DNA from 4 places in the Kitasatospora sp. NPDC093679 genome. Region 3 is predicted to be linked to each of the others. Evidence: riboswitches for the same ligand, from Rfam matches in the RefSeq annotation. Region 3 holds a riboswitch; each other region holds the start of a gene.
What was found. Region 3 has a riboswitch for cyclic di-AMP ahead of AB0O09_RS27310 (glycoside hydrolase family 16 protein). Riboswitches for the same ligand answer to the same signal wherever they lie in the genome.

Region 1: linked by a shared signal. The riboswitch ahead of AB0O09_RS04850 (peptidoglycan DD-metalloendopeptidase family protein) and the one ahead of AB0O09_RS27310 (glycoside hydrolase family 16 protein) in region 3 are both predicted to bind cyclic di-AMP.
Region 2: linked by a shared signal. The riboswitch ahead of AB0O09_RS31755 (transglycosylase family protein) and the one ahead of AB0O09_RS27310 (glycoside hydrolase family 16 protein) in region 3 are both predicted to bind cyclic di-AMP.
Region 4: linked by a shared signal. The riboswitch ahead of AB0O09_RS27715 (M23 family metallopeptidase) and the one ahead of AB0O09_RS27310 (glycoside hydrolase family 16 protein) in region 3 are both predicted to bind cyclic di-AMP.

The regions. Positions count from the first base shown of each region.
Region 1 is NZ_JBFBDW010000003.1:302,962-306,160, forward strand. It holds gene AB0O09_RS04850 (peptidoglycan DD-metalloendopeptidase family protein) at 198-1,175, opposite strand; cyclic di-AMP (ydaO/yuaA leader) riboswitch at 1,181-1,343, opposite strand; gene AB0O09_RS04855 (DUF6348 family protein) at 1,693-2,517, shown strand; gene AB0O09_RS04860 (hypothetical protein) at 2,734-2,928, opposite strand.
Region 2 is NZ_JBFBDW010000055.1:15,301-18,499, forward strand. It holds gene AB0O09_RS31750 (hypothetical protein) at 1-1,376, opposite strand, end outside; cyclic di-AMP (ydaO/yuaA leader) riboswitch at 1,725-1,923, shown strand; gene AB0O09_RS31755 (transglycosylase family protein) at 1,929-3,098, shown strand.
Region 3 is NZ_JBFBDW010000040.1:18,239-21,437, forward strand. It holds gene AB0O09_RS27305 (8-oxoguanine deaminase) at 1-1,158, shown strand, start outside; cyclic di-AMP (ydaO/yuaA leader) riboswitch at 1,418-1,594, shown strand; gene AB0O09_RS27310 (glycoside hydrolase family 16 protein) at 1,598-2,911, shown strand; gene AB0O09_RS27315 (gamma-glutamylcyclotransferase) at 2,957-3,199, opposite strand, start outside.
Region 4 is NZ_JBFBDW010000041.1:41,636-44,834, forward strand. It holds gene AB0O09_RS27700 (alpha/beta hydrolase) at 1-592, opposite strand, end outside; gene AB0O09_RS27705 (4-oxalocrotonate tautomerase family protein) at 790-999, shown strand; gene AB0O09_RS27710 (YiaA/YiaB family inner membrane protein) at 1,026-1,316, opposite strand; cyclic di-AMP (ydaO/yuaA leader) riboswitch at 1,542-1,704, shown strand; gene AB0O09_RS27715 (M23 family metallopeptidase) at 1,712-2,482, shown strand; gene AB0O09_RS27720 (hypothetical protein) at 2,525-3,199, opposite strand, start outside.

The sequences.
Region 1 (3,199 bases), on a different contig from region 3:
TGCCCGCCGTACCGGGGAGCCGCGCCGACACGGCGCGGGAGCGGTGAAGTGCCCGTGCGGCACGGGGGGTTGGGAACGGCCGAGGCCCGGCCCGGGATCACGGGATCCCCGGGCCGGGCCTTCGGATGCGGCGCGGTGTGCCTCGGCGGCGCTGCCTCGGCAGGGTTCGCGTCAGCGGTGTGCGTCAGCGGTGTGCGTCAGACGCGGACACCGTGGGCGGCGAGGTACGCCACCGGGTCGATGTCGGAGCCGTACGACGGGGTGGTGCGGACCTCGAAGTGCAGGTGCGGGCCGGTGACGTTGCCGGTCGCGCCGGAGAGGCCGATGATCTGGCCGGCGGTGACGGTCTGGCCGACCGAGACCTTCAGGGCCGAGAAGTGGGCGTACTGCGAGTACTTGCCGTCGGCGTGCTTGATGACGACGTTGTTGCCGTAGGCGCCGCCCCAGCCGGCCTCGACGACGGTGCCGGCGGCGATCGCGTGGATCGAGGTGCCGGTGCTGACGGCGAAGTCGACACCGGTGTGGTAGCCGCTGGACCAGTTGGAGCCGGCCTTGTGGTAGGGGGTGCCCAGGGAGGCGGCGACCGGCGCGACGTAGCCGGAGGCGGCGGCGGGCTTGGCGGCCTCGGTCTTCGGGGCGGCGGGCTTGGCGGCCTCGGTCTTCGGCGCGGCGGGCTTGGCGGCCTCGGTCTTCGGGGCGGCCGGCTTCGGCGCGGCCTGGACCGGGGTGCGCTTCTCGGAACGCGAGGCGGCGGCGTCGGACTTCTTCGTCTCGGCCTGCGGGGCGGCGGCCTGCGGGGCGGCGGCCTGAACGGCGTGGCCGCCGACGGTCAGCTTCTGGCCCGGGAAGATCAGGTTCGGGTTGCCGCCGATGACCTGGCGGTTGTCCTGGTAGAGCTTCTTCCAGCCGCCGTCGACGTGCTGCGCGTTGGCGATCTTGGACAGGGTGTCGCCACGGACGACCTTGTAGCTGGCGTCGGCGGCCGGGGCGGCGGCCGGAGCAGCGGCGGGGGCCTCGGCGTGCGCGGCGGCCGGGGCGGCGGCGGCCGGAGCGACGGCCGGGGCGGCGCCGTGGGCGCTCGCGGCGGAGGCGGCGGTGACGGGGATGGCGATGGCGGCGGCGGCCACACCGGTGGCGACGGCGACGCGGGACAGACGGGTGCCCAGAACGGACATGGGGGTGTTCCTCTCCGACGCCTGCGAGGTGAGCTGTCGGGTTCGGGCGGGGAGTTCGCCCGGTCGCGGAAATGACGCGACTTCACCCCAAGCCGTCCCGGATCACCGGGTGCGGCACTTACCTTGGGTCCCCCGCTCCTGCCGTGCACGGAAGGGTGCGTGACCCCGGACGGCGGCAGGACTCGGCGTTCCGCCCGGTGGCCCGCCCGGCCGGTGTGGCCGGGCAGGCTCCGAGGAAAACCGATGGGCCCCTCCGGAGGCAAGCTCCCCGTCCCCGGCGGCCCCCCGGGGGCCTCGCGGGGGTCACTCTCCGCCCGCTGCCGGTGGGCGGAGCGCAGTCGCTGCAGTGACCGTACGTGTCCGGATCATCAGCAGTCAGGCAAATCGGACACCCCCCGTGGCTGCCCGCTCGCGGCCCGGCACGGATCATGGCCCGCCCGGTGACGCTGGTCACCCGGGGGGCCGATAGCCTCGCTCCCGAGCGGTGTTCGACCCCTTTTCGAGCGAGGAGCCCCGGGTGCGCGCGCAGTCCCGGCTGGATGTGATCCAGCGCAGCGTCGTCCGGGAGATGGCCCGGTTCGGTCAGCGGTTCACGGTCGAGGGCAGTGTGGTCCGCGGGCCCGGGACGACGGCCGTGGCGGTGCGGGAGCACCCGGGCGAGGGCGGCGGCGCGGGGCACGTCGACCTCGGTTTCGCCTTCGACGTGGGGCGGGCGGACGGCCTGGTGGTGTGGGACTGCACGGCGGGCCTCGGCCGGACGGAGGAGGAGCGACTGGAGAGCGCGGTGCGGATGTGGGCGACCACCACCGCGGCCGCGGTGGTCGAGCTGCAGGAGGGCCACGGGGTGCACGGCGACCACGTCCGCGCGGCGCGGTTGCCGGGCTGGCGGGCCGTGCAGGGGCCGGCCGCCGTCTTCGGCTTCGACAGCGAGCGGCTGTCGGAGTGGCTCGCCGGCCACCGGTTGCTGCCGGAGCTCGCCGGGGTGCTGGCCCCGGAGCTGGCTCCGGACGGTGCGGAGCCGGCCGTGACGGGTGTGAAGCTGTTCCTGGGCGGTCGGGCGGGCGAGGACGTCGCCGAGGTCCGGGTCAACGGCGCGGTGTCCGGGTCGGCCTCGGCGGCGCTGCGTGCGCTCGGCTGGCCGCGCGGCGAACGGCTGTGCTGGGCACGGCTGTTCGTGCTGATGGTGCCGGAGGGCCGGCCCGTCGGGGAGGCCCCCGCGGCAGTTCGCTCCGCCCCCGTGGACGCCGGCGGCGCCCGGCCCGCCGGGGCCGTGGGGAACACTGTGCCCGCCGCGCGGCCGGGGGTGCTGGCCCGCTGGCGGCGGGCCAGGGCCGGGCGGTAGGTCCGGACGGCCGGACGGCTCACGACGGCGGTCGGCCCGGGTCGGGCGACACCTTGGGGCGGACGGGCACGACCGGCTCGGACGACACGGCCGGACCGGAGTCGGAACCCGGCCCGCGAGGGCGGAGTCCGTCCCGCGAAGGGGACTTCGGCCCATCGGAACGGACCACTGGAGCGGCGTTCGCCCGCCGGGGCGGAGTCCGGCCCGCGGGAGGGGTCAGCTCGCGACGGAGGAGATGGTCTTCGCCAGCTGGTTGAGGAAGTCCTGGATCGGCCGGGCCGCCGTGGACTGGCTCACCATGAAGCCGAAGAGTGCCGCGATGATGGCGTGGCTGGTCTTCAGCTGCTTGTTGCGGATGAAGATGACGACGATGACGCCGAACAGGAACAGCGCGGAGACGGAGAAGGCCACCCGGACTCACTTCCTCAATCTGTGGCGGGGGTTCGTGCTGGAACCCCGTGTCGGAACCGGACCGCGGCCTGCGCCGACCGTCCCTGGCACGAGTCGACCGATCCCGCCGCCGTGGAGGCGTCCGCGGCGCCGGTGACGCCTGCTGTCTGCCGCACCTCTCGCCCCCCGTCCCCCGAGCATCGACCAGCCCACCCGGACTCAGTGTGGTCGTTCGTGCTGCCTGCGTAAAGGACTAGCCGGGAGCCCGGAGCGAAGATCCTGCCATGTGAGA
Region 2 (3,199 bases), on a different contig from region 3:
CTGGTCTCCGGCCACTCGTAGCCCGAGGCGCCGGTGGCGCCCTGGACGCCGACGGCCACGCAGTCGCGGGCGGTGCCGCCGGTGCCGGCGCCGAGCGAGAAGCCGGTGAGCCGGTAGCCGCGGGGGTTCGGCTCGTGGACGGTGCGGGAGGCCACGCAGGACTCGTAGGTGATGTCGTCGGACGGCGCCTGCGGGGTGCGGGTGTCCGGCGGGCCGTCCCACCAGTAGGCGTCCTCCCAGGTGTTGTGGCTGATGCAGCTGCGGAAGGTGATGCCGTGGCTGGCGTGCGGGACGAAGGCGTGGCTGCCGCTGTCGCGGACCACGACGCCCTCGACGACGGTGCCGCGGGAGGTGTCGCCGAGCATGTGGAAGTGCAGGCCGTACCGGCCGAGCACGGGCTCGGTGACCGGCGAGCCGTTCCAGGTCTCCTTGCCCGGCTGCCGCGGGCCGAGCCAGCGCAGTGCGGCGTGCCGGACGTCGGCCCGGCGCGAGCTGGTCAGGTGGACGTGGGCGCGACCCTCGGCGGTGCCCTCGATCCGGACGCTGCGGGTCAGGTTGAGCACCTCGGCGCCGACCGCGACGCCGCCGCCGGCGGTCACCCGCGGGTGCGGGTGCGCCAGGGGTGCGGTCAGCGTGACGGTCTTGCCGTCGACCCGTCCGATCGTGCACAGATCGTACCGGGTGGAGAATTCGTCCTCGCTCGGGGGTCCGGTCGGCGTGACGGCCAGCTCGTCGCCCGCCCGCCAGCCGACGGGCGGCTCGGCCAGCCGCAGCTCGGTGTCGCCGGCCCGCAGCGCGGTGGCCGCACGGACCCAGGCGGTCTTGGCGGCGCCGTCCAGCCGCAGGTAGCCGGTGCCGGTCACCCAGAGCCCGACGTCTCCCTCCACCACCGTCATGCCGCCGCCACGGAAGCTTCGTTCGTCCACGGACGGAAATCTCAGGGTGTGCACCGAGCCGTCCGCCGGGGCCAACGCCAGGATGCCGCGGACCTCCACGGCGCCCGCGGAGGAGAGCGTGAGGCTGCGCCCGGGGGCGAAGACCAGCGAGCCGCCCGGCTCGACCACCAGGGAACCGATCGACGCGTCGGCGTCCAGCAGGACACGGTCGGCGATCCTGACGGCGCTCCTCGCCCCGGGGACGGCGCCGCCCCAGCCCGCCGGGTCGGACCAGCGGCGGCCCGTCAGATCGACCGGGGAGGGCGAGGGGTCGACAGGAGCCGGGACGGCCCGCGCGTGCCCGGCGGAGGGCCCCTCGGAGGCCGCGAGGAGGGGCGCGGCCGCCACCGCGGGCGCAGCCGACGAGGCGAGCGCGCGGCGGGCCAACTCGCCACCGCCGACCGCGGCCGCGGCGGTGGAGATCCCGAGCCAGACGAGCATCCTGCGCCGGCCGACCCGACGGTGCGGCGCCGGCCGTCGCGGCACTCCGCCGGACGCCGCCTCCCGGTGCCGCCCGTGGTGATCCATGAGCGGTCGACCCCTCCCCCCGGACCGTTGCCCGGCCCCCGCCCTGAAGCATAAACAGGCCGGTTTTCCCGGAAGGGCCTTGCCGGAAATCGACAGAAGTCGATCACGAAAAGATCAAGGGATCGATCATGGAATATACCAAGATCGACTGTGACCGGCATCACACATATTTGCGGTTTGAACTTAACTCTGTCTAATGTCCTCCCACGTTCGTGGTCACACGGACCCAGTTGGCCCGAACGCCGAGTCCTGCCGGCGGTCCGACTGGCAATGCGAAACGCACTTCGGCAGGGGCGGGGGAACCAGGTAAGTCGCCCGGGAACGGTCCAGCACCGCTCCCCGGCTTGGGGTGAAGCCGCACGCGCGGAAACGGCGAGGGATCGCCGGATCCTGCGCGCGCGGCCGGGCAACTCCAGCCCGAATCCGACAGCTCACCTCGCAGGCGTGGGAGAGGAACGCTGCTTCATGCTGTCCATCAACTCCAAGCGTGGCCGCCGCATTCTCGCCACCACCGGCGTCGTCGGCATCGGCCTCAGCATCCCGTCGCTGGCCGCCGGCACCGCCTCCGCCGCCTCGGTCTCCACCTGGGACAAGGTCGCCCAGTGCGAGTCCTCCGGCGACTGGCACATCAACACCGGCAACGGCTTCTACGGCGGCCTCCAGTTCACCAACAGCACCTGGACCTCCTTCGGCGGCGGCAGCTACGCCTCCCGCGCCGACCTGGCCACCAAGGACCAGCAGATCGCCGTCGCCGAGAAGGTGCTGGCCGTCCAGGGCCCCGGCGCCTGGCCCGTCTGCTCCGTCAAGGCCGGCCTGACCAAGGGCGGTCCGGCCCCCGAGATCAACACCGGCGGCTCCGCCTCCACCCCGGCCCCGGCGGCCACCACCCCCGCCAAGCCGGCCGCCCCGGCCGCGCCGGCCGCCTCCACCGGCTCGACCGCCTCCACCGGCACCTCGCAGGACGGCAAGGCCTGGCAGGGCCAGAAGTCCTGGCAGGGCCAGTGGAGCCACGGCGCCACCTACACCGTGCGGGCCGGCGACTGGCTGTCGACCATCGCCGAGCACAACCACGTCCAGGGCGGCTGGCAGAAGCTCTACGAGATCAACAAGTCGGTCCTGAAGAACGGTCCGCACACCATCTACCCGGGCCAGAAGCTGTCGCTGGGCACCCCGGCCAAGGCGTCCTCCACCCCGGCCCAGGCCGCCCCGGCCGCCGCCAAGCCGGCGACCACCGCGGTCAAGGCGAGCACCGCCACGGCCGCGCAGACCGCCACCGGCTCCAAGGCCGCCGCGGTCAACTTCGCGCTCTCCAAGGTGGGTCAGGCCTACATCTACGGCGGCACCGGCAACGGCGGCTGGGACTGCTCCGGCCTCACCCAGGCCGCGCTGCGCGCCGCGGGCATCTCCGTCCCGCGCGTCGCCGCCGACCAGGCCGACTACTCCACCCGCGTCTCGCTGGACAACCTGCAGCCGGGCGACCTGCTGTTCTGGTCCAACAACGGCGCCAACTCGGGCGTGCACCACGTCGCCATGTACATCGGCGACGGCAAGTACGTCGAGGCCGCCAACCCGAGCGCCGGCGTCCGCGTCCAGACCATCGCCAACTGGGCCCCGGACTTCGCCGGCCGGGTCTGAACCACCCCTCCCGGCGTCGCGTACGCCGGGGCAGGCGCCCGAAGCCGTACCTGGGTCCCTCGGCCCGGGCGCTCCTCTCCCCCTCCGCAGCCCCGGAGCGG
Region 3 (3,199 bases):
CACCACTTCTACCAGTGGATCACCCGCGGCCTCGCCCAGGACGACATCCTCTTCGACTGGCTGGTCGCGCTCTACCCGACCTGGGCCCGGATCGACGAGAAGCTGGTGCACGCCGCCACCCAGGGCTCGGCCGCCGCGCTGCTCAAGTCCGGCTGCACCACCGCCTCCGACCACCACTACGTCTTCCCGCAGGGCGGCGGCGACGTCCTCGGCGCCTCGATCGAGGGCGTGCAGGAGCTCGGCCTGCGCTTCACCGCGCTGCGCGGCTCGATGGACCGCAGCAAGAAGGACGGCGGCCTGCCGCCGGACCACGCGGTGGAGCGGACCGAGGACATCCTGATCGCCTCCGAGGCCGCCGTCGACACGTGGCACGACGCCTCCTTCGGCTCGATGCTGCACGTGGCCCTCGCGCCCTGCTCGCCCTTCTCGGTCTCCACCGAACTCCTCAGGGAGTCGGCCGTGCTGGCCCGCCGCAAGGGCGTCCGGCTGCACACCCACGGCTCGGAGACGGCCGAGGAGGAGCAGTTCTGCAAGGAGCTGTTCGGCATGGGCCCGACCGACTACTTCGAGTCCACCGGCTGGCTCGGCGAGGACGTGTGGATGGCGCACTGCGTCCACATGAACGACTCCGACATCGCCAAGTTCGCCGAGACCGGCACCGGTGTCGCCCACTGCCCCTCGTCCAACGCCCGTCTGGCGGCCGGCATCGCCCGCGTCCCGGACATGCTGAAGGCCGGCGTGCCGGTGGGCCTCGGCGTCGACGGCACCGCCTCCAACGAGTCCGGCGAGCTCGGCACCGAGCTGCGCAACGCGCTGCTGATCAACCGCCTGCACGGCCGCCCCGACGCGCTGACGGCACGCCAGTCGCTGCGTCTGGGCACCATGGGCGGCGCCCGGGTGCTCGGCCGGCAGAACGAGATCGGCTCCATCGAGGCCGGCAAGCTCGCCGACCTGGCCCTGTGGAAGGTCGACGGCATCATGCACTCCTCGATCGCCGACCCGGTGGCCGCGCTCACCATGGGCGCCCTGCCGCCGCTGGCGGTGCTGTTCGTCAACGGCAACGCCGTCGTCGAGAAGGGCGTGCTGACCACCGTCGACGAGGACCGGATCGCGCTGGCCTGCGCCCGCGCCGCGAAGGAGCTCGCCTCCCGCGCCTGACCCCCCGCACTCCGGGCCGTACCAGGGACGGTACGCCACCCGGACTCCGTGGCCCCCGGCCGGCCCACAGCGGGCCGGTGGCCGTACGGAGCACAGCCCCCGGACCCACGGCGAGGGTCCGGGGGCTGCGGCGCGCCCGGATGTGACGGACCTGACATCGACGGTCCGATGCCTTGCCCTCCGGGAGGACACTGCTAACCTGCTCGGACGCCCGCTCCATGCGGGCCCCGTCCCGGGACCGCCGAGTCCCGTCCGCCCGGTGACGGCAACGCGAGATGCGACACGGACGGGAGCGGGGGAACCAGGTAAGTCGCCCTGGCCCCGCGCGCATGCTCGCGTACGGCCAGGGCTCGGGGTGAAGCCGCCCACCGGGCGGCCGGGCCACCTGACGGCCCGAATCCGACAGCTCACCTCGCAGGCGTCGTCGAGGAACAACTCCATGCCTGTTTCCGCCATCGCCCTCAAGGTGGGCGCGGTCGCCGGGCTCGGCCTGCTGGCCGTCCCCTTCCTGGGCAGCGCCGAGGCCGCCAACGTGCCCGAGGTGACCCAGGACCGGCTCTCGCCGGTCGCCATGGCCGCGAACACCGCGGCAGCCGCCTCCCTCTCCGTCCACTCCTCCGCCTGCTTCACCGCCCGGAGGATCGGCGTCGCCGTCCGCGACGCCGCCGGCAACAAGCTGGACTTCCCCGGCAGCGGCCGCAACGTGCGGATCTGCCCCGACGGGGTCACCGTCACCACCGCCGCCCGCACCCTGCCGGCCGGCGTCTACACCGCCTTCGGCACCTGGCAGGACGCCGACCGGCGCTGGCACGACCTCCCGGTGCAGACGCTGGACGTCCGCGACGCGGGCACCGCCGCGCCGGCCCCGAGCCCGAGCCCGACCGCCGCCCCGGTGGCGCCGAGCACCTCCCCCACGGCGAGCGCCACCCCGGCGCCCACCACGCCGACCGCGTCCCCGACCACGGCGGCGCCGAGCTTCGCCGCCTCCCCGTCGGCGAGCTCCTCCCCCACCTCGACGGCCGGTGCGCCGACCTGGTCGGACGACTTCGACGGCGTCAACGTGCCGCTCGGCAGCTGGACGGGCTGCTCCAACGGCCCGTCCATCACCGCCAGCCACTGCTCCGGACTGCCGGCCGCGGTGGACGGCAAGTGGTGGGCCTACCCGGACGGCTGGAAGGACACCAGCAAGAACGGCACCTACTCGCCGTCGAGGACGATGTCCATCGCCAACGGCCAGATGAACCTCCACCTCAACCGGGACGCCTCCGGCACCTGGGTCTCCGCACCGGTGCCCAAGCTGCCGTCCGCCTCCGGCGACGGCGTCCAGTACGGGCGCTTCGAGGTGACCTGGAAGGCGACCTCGGCCTCCGGCTACAAGATGGCGTGGCTGCTCTGGCCGGACGACGGCGTCTGGCCGCAGCACGGCGAGATCGACTTCCCCGAGGGCGACCTCAACGGCTCGATCGGCGCCTTCATGCACCGCGCCGACGCCACCTCGGGCAGCGACCAGGACGCCTACTCCAGCGGCGTCCCGACCGCCGGCGCGTGGCACACCTCGGCGGTCGACTGGCAGAAGGACGGCGTGACCTTCTACCTGGACGGCAAGGTGATCGGGCGCTCCACCGCGCGCATCCCCGCCAACTCGATGCACTGGGTGCTGCAGTCCGAGACGGCCCTCGGCGGCACCGTGCCCGCCGTGGGCTCCTCGGCGGACATCGCCGTCGACTCGGTCAAGTTCTGGAAGGCGGGCTGACCTTCCGCGTCCGCCCGACCGGCGCCCTCCCCCCGGGGGCGCCGGTCAGGCGGTGCGGCCGAGGGTGGCCAGGTAGGCCCGCCAGCCGCCGTGGCCGGTGATCTCGCGGTGCACCCCGCGCTCGAGCTCACCGCGGCGCAGCACCATGGACAGGCACGGCGTGCCGTCCGAGAGGGCGATCACGCCGAGCTCCAACTCCGGAGGCTCGCCCGGCAGGACGGCGTCCCGCAGGTGCTCCAGCGGGAGGTCGTAGAGCTCGCCCTCGATCGCCGCGCTGCCGCCCGGGTC
Region 4 (3,199 bases), on a different contig from region 3:
AGCCGCGGACCGCCCGGCGGCGTCCCGGCTGCTTCAGCGCGGCGACCAGCCGGGCCCGCTGGGCGTCGAAGTCCGTGGGCCGCGCGGTCGGGAAGTAGAACTTCTGCGCGGCGCCCCACAGCCCGGGGAACCAGGTGACGGCCGGGCCGAGCAGGCCGACCACGGCCTTCTGCAGCAGGTTCGGCGGGAAGTTCTCGAAGAAGGCGTCGACCAGGACGATCCCGGCGACCCGCTCCGGTGCGTCCGCGGCGACCCGGACGACGGTGGCGCCGGTGTACGAGCTGCCCACCAGGACGGCGCGGTCGATGCCCAGGTGGTCGAGCAGGGCGCGGACGTCGCCGGCGATCGCGGTCGGCGAGTAGTCGTCCCACGCGGTCGAGGACTCGCCCATGCCGCGCAGGTCCATGGTGACCACCCGGTGTCCGGCGGCGGTGAGCAGCGGGTGCAGGTGCCGGTAGGCCGACCGCAGGTCGAGCATCCCGGGCAGCAGGACGACGGGGGTGCCGGTGCCCTGCTCGGTGTCGTCGTACGCCAGGCGGCCGCCGGGGACGTCCAGGTGGCGGGTCTGCGGGGCGTGCTGGGTGTCGTTCACGGCCGGCCTCCTTGGCCTCGCTGACGCGGCTGATTGCCCGTAGCCATAAAGCTACGGCTAATAGCCTTAGCCGTCAAGGGCGGCGCGGCGGCGCGTGCCGGCTGCGGTAGCTTTCGGCGGGGCCGCGGGGCCGCGGGGCCGCGGGACCGAGAGGCCGAGAGGCCGAGAGGCCGAGAGACCGAGAGACCGGAGACGTCATGCCCCTCATCACCGTCAAGCAGCTGGCCGGCCGCACCGAGGAGCAGCGCGCCGAGATCGCCCGCGAACTCACCGCCGCCTACGCCCGGGCGACCGACATGGACCCGGAGAAGGTCTGGGTCGTCGTCGAGGAGATCCCGGCCGAGAACTGGGCGGCCGGCGGCGAGACCTTCGCCGCCAAGCAGGCCCGGGCCGCCTCCGCCGGCTGACCGCCGCGGGCCGGGCCCGCGGGGGCTCAGAGGTTGTCGGCCCGGAACGGGTCGTGCTCGGCCAGCAGCTTGTCCAGCCTGGCCTGGTCCACCCGGGACACCAGCTCCCCGGCGTCCTGGCGGTCGCGGACCACCTTGGCCAGCGTGAACGAGGACGTGATCACGTACAGCAGGGCGACCGCCAGGAAGGCGCGCATCCAGGCGTCCACCGGGAGGCGGGCGATCCCGATCGCCAGGGCGGCCGTGGCGAGGGCGAAGGACAGGACGGCCTGCACGTAGTAGGCGGCCGTGGTGCGGGACTGCATCGGTGCGCTCATGCCTTGCAGGGTCCCGGAGCGGGCACCGGCCCGCATGAGTACGGATACTCACCCCGAGGGGGGTGATCACCCTCCGTCAGGGGCCGATTCACAATCTATGGCAAATCGCCCATCCTGCGCGTAGCCCTTACGAATCCACCGTCGCAGACGCTTGGAATCAAGGCGTGCCTAGCATTAACGTTTGATAACGCAGCGCGGTCGGCAACGCCGTACCGACACGGCACCGTGCGCGTGTCGCTCAATCCCGCGGCTGCCTTCGCCGGTGGTCACGGGAGCCGGGGAACCACCTTCCTTGGGGTGAATCGGCCGGGCCGGTGGCCCAGCCGTAGGAGACCTTCCTGCTCCGAACCCGTCAGCTAACCCGGTCGGCGAGGGAAGGAAAGGAGTGCGCCCCCGTGGCGTCGACGCACTCGGCGGACTCCGCCGCCGCAGCCACCCGGCTCCTCGACCACCCCTGGGAGCAGGCCGACCAGGCCCGCCACCGGATGCCCCGGCAGACCAGGGGCGGCAGCCCGCTGCTGGGCGTCACCGCCACCGTGGCCGCCACCCTCGGCGCCGCCGGCATGACAGCGGCCGCCGCCGGCCCGGCCGCCGCGGCCGAACCCGCCGTGAGCGCGCCCGACCAGGCCGCCGACTCCGCCGACCCGGGCCTCGCCCTCTTCGCCCGCATCCAGCAGCAGGCCGACCACCGCACCGCCGCCGACGAGGCCGCCCGCCTCGCCGCCGCGCAGGAGGCCGAGGCCCGCCGCGCCGCCCAGGCCGCCGTCGAGGCCACCGCCCTCGCCCTGCCGACCAGCGGCTACACCCTCGGCGCCCAGTACGGCCCCAGCGGCCACTGGGCCCACCTGCACACCGGCCTCGACTTCCAGGCCGCCACCGGCACCCCGGTCACCGCCGTCGGCAGCGGCACCGTCACCTCGGCCGGCTGGGCCGGCTCCTACGGCTACCGGATCGTCGAGACCCTGCCCGACGGCACCGAGGTCTGGTACTGCCACCTCAACCGGCTCGCGGTCACCGACGGCCCGGTCGAGCGCGGCACCGTCCTCGGCACGGTCGGCGCCACCGGCAGCGTCACCACCCCCCGCCTCCACCTCGAGGTCCGCCCCGCCGGCGGTGCCCCCGTCGACCCTCTCGGCTGGCTCCGCTCCCACGGCGTCCAGCCCTGAGAAGTCCCCCCACGCGCCCCTGGGGCGCTGCCCCTGCTTCGCCTACTCCTCGTGGCCTTCCTGGCGGGCTGCCGCGTAGGCCTCCAGTTCGGCGGTGCCGGGTTCGGGGGCCAGGTCGGGGTACTCGGTGAGCAGCAGGGCCGGCAGTCCCGGGACGGTCCACTGCCCGCACAGCCACAGCGCGACGTCCGCCACGACCTGCTCGAAGTCCTCGAACTCCCCCCGCAGCTCGTACGGCATCGGCTCGCCCTGCGCGGTCAGCGCCGCCAGGTTCCGGTAGCTGCGCTGCATCAGCCCGTACTCCAGCAGCCGCCGCGCCCCGTCCGTCGCCATGCCGATCGACAGCAGGTGCGCCTCGCCCCAGCCGAGTGCGGCGTCCGCCCCGGTCATCGGGTCCAGTGCGCCGCCGTCGACCAGGGCCGCGTACGCCGCCGCCCGGTCCTCGGGTTCCAGGGCGCGGAAGCCGTCCAGCCAGGCCCGCACCGCGTCGGTGTCCGCGGTGTCCACCCCGTCCGCCCGCAGCAGCAGCGTGTAGAGCCGGGGCCAGGTCAGCAGCTGCGGCCGCCGCAGCAGCGTCCCGAGCAGCTCGCCCTGCCATTCCGCCTCGGCGTGCAGCCGTTCCTGCCGCTTGGCGTTGAGCCGCCGGGCGGCCCGCTGGTGGTCGATCAGCAGCCGGACGGTCTCGCCGTACGCACCCGGGTCGCCCTCCGGCTGGAC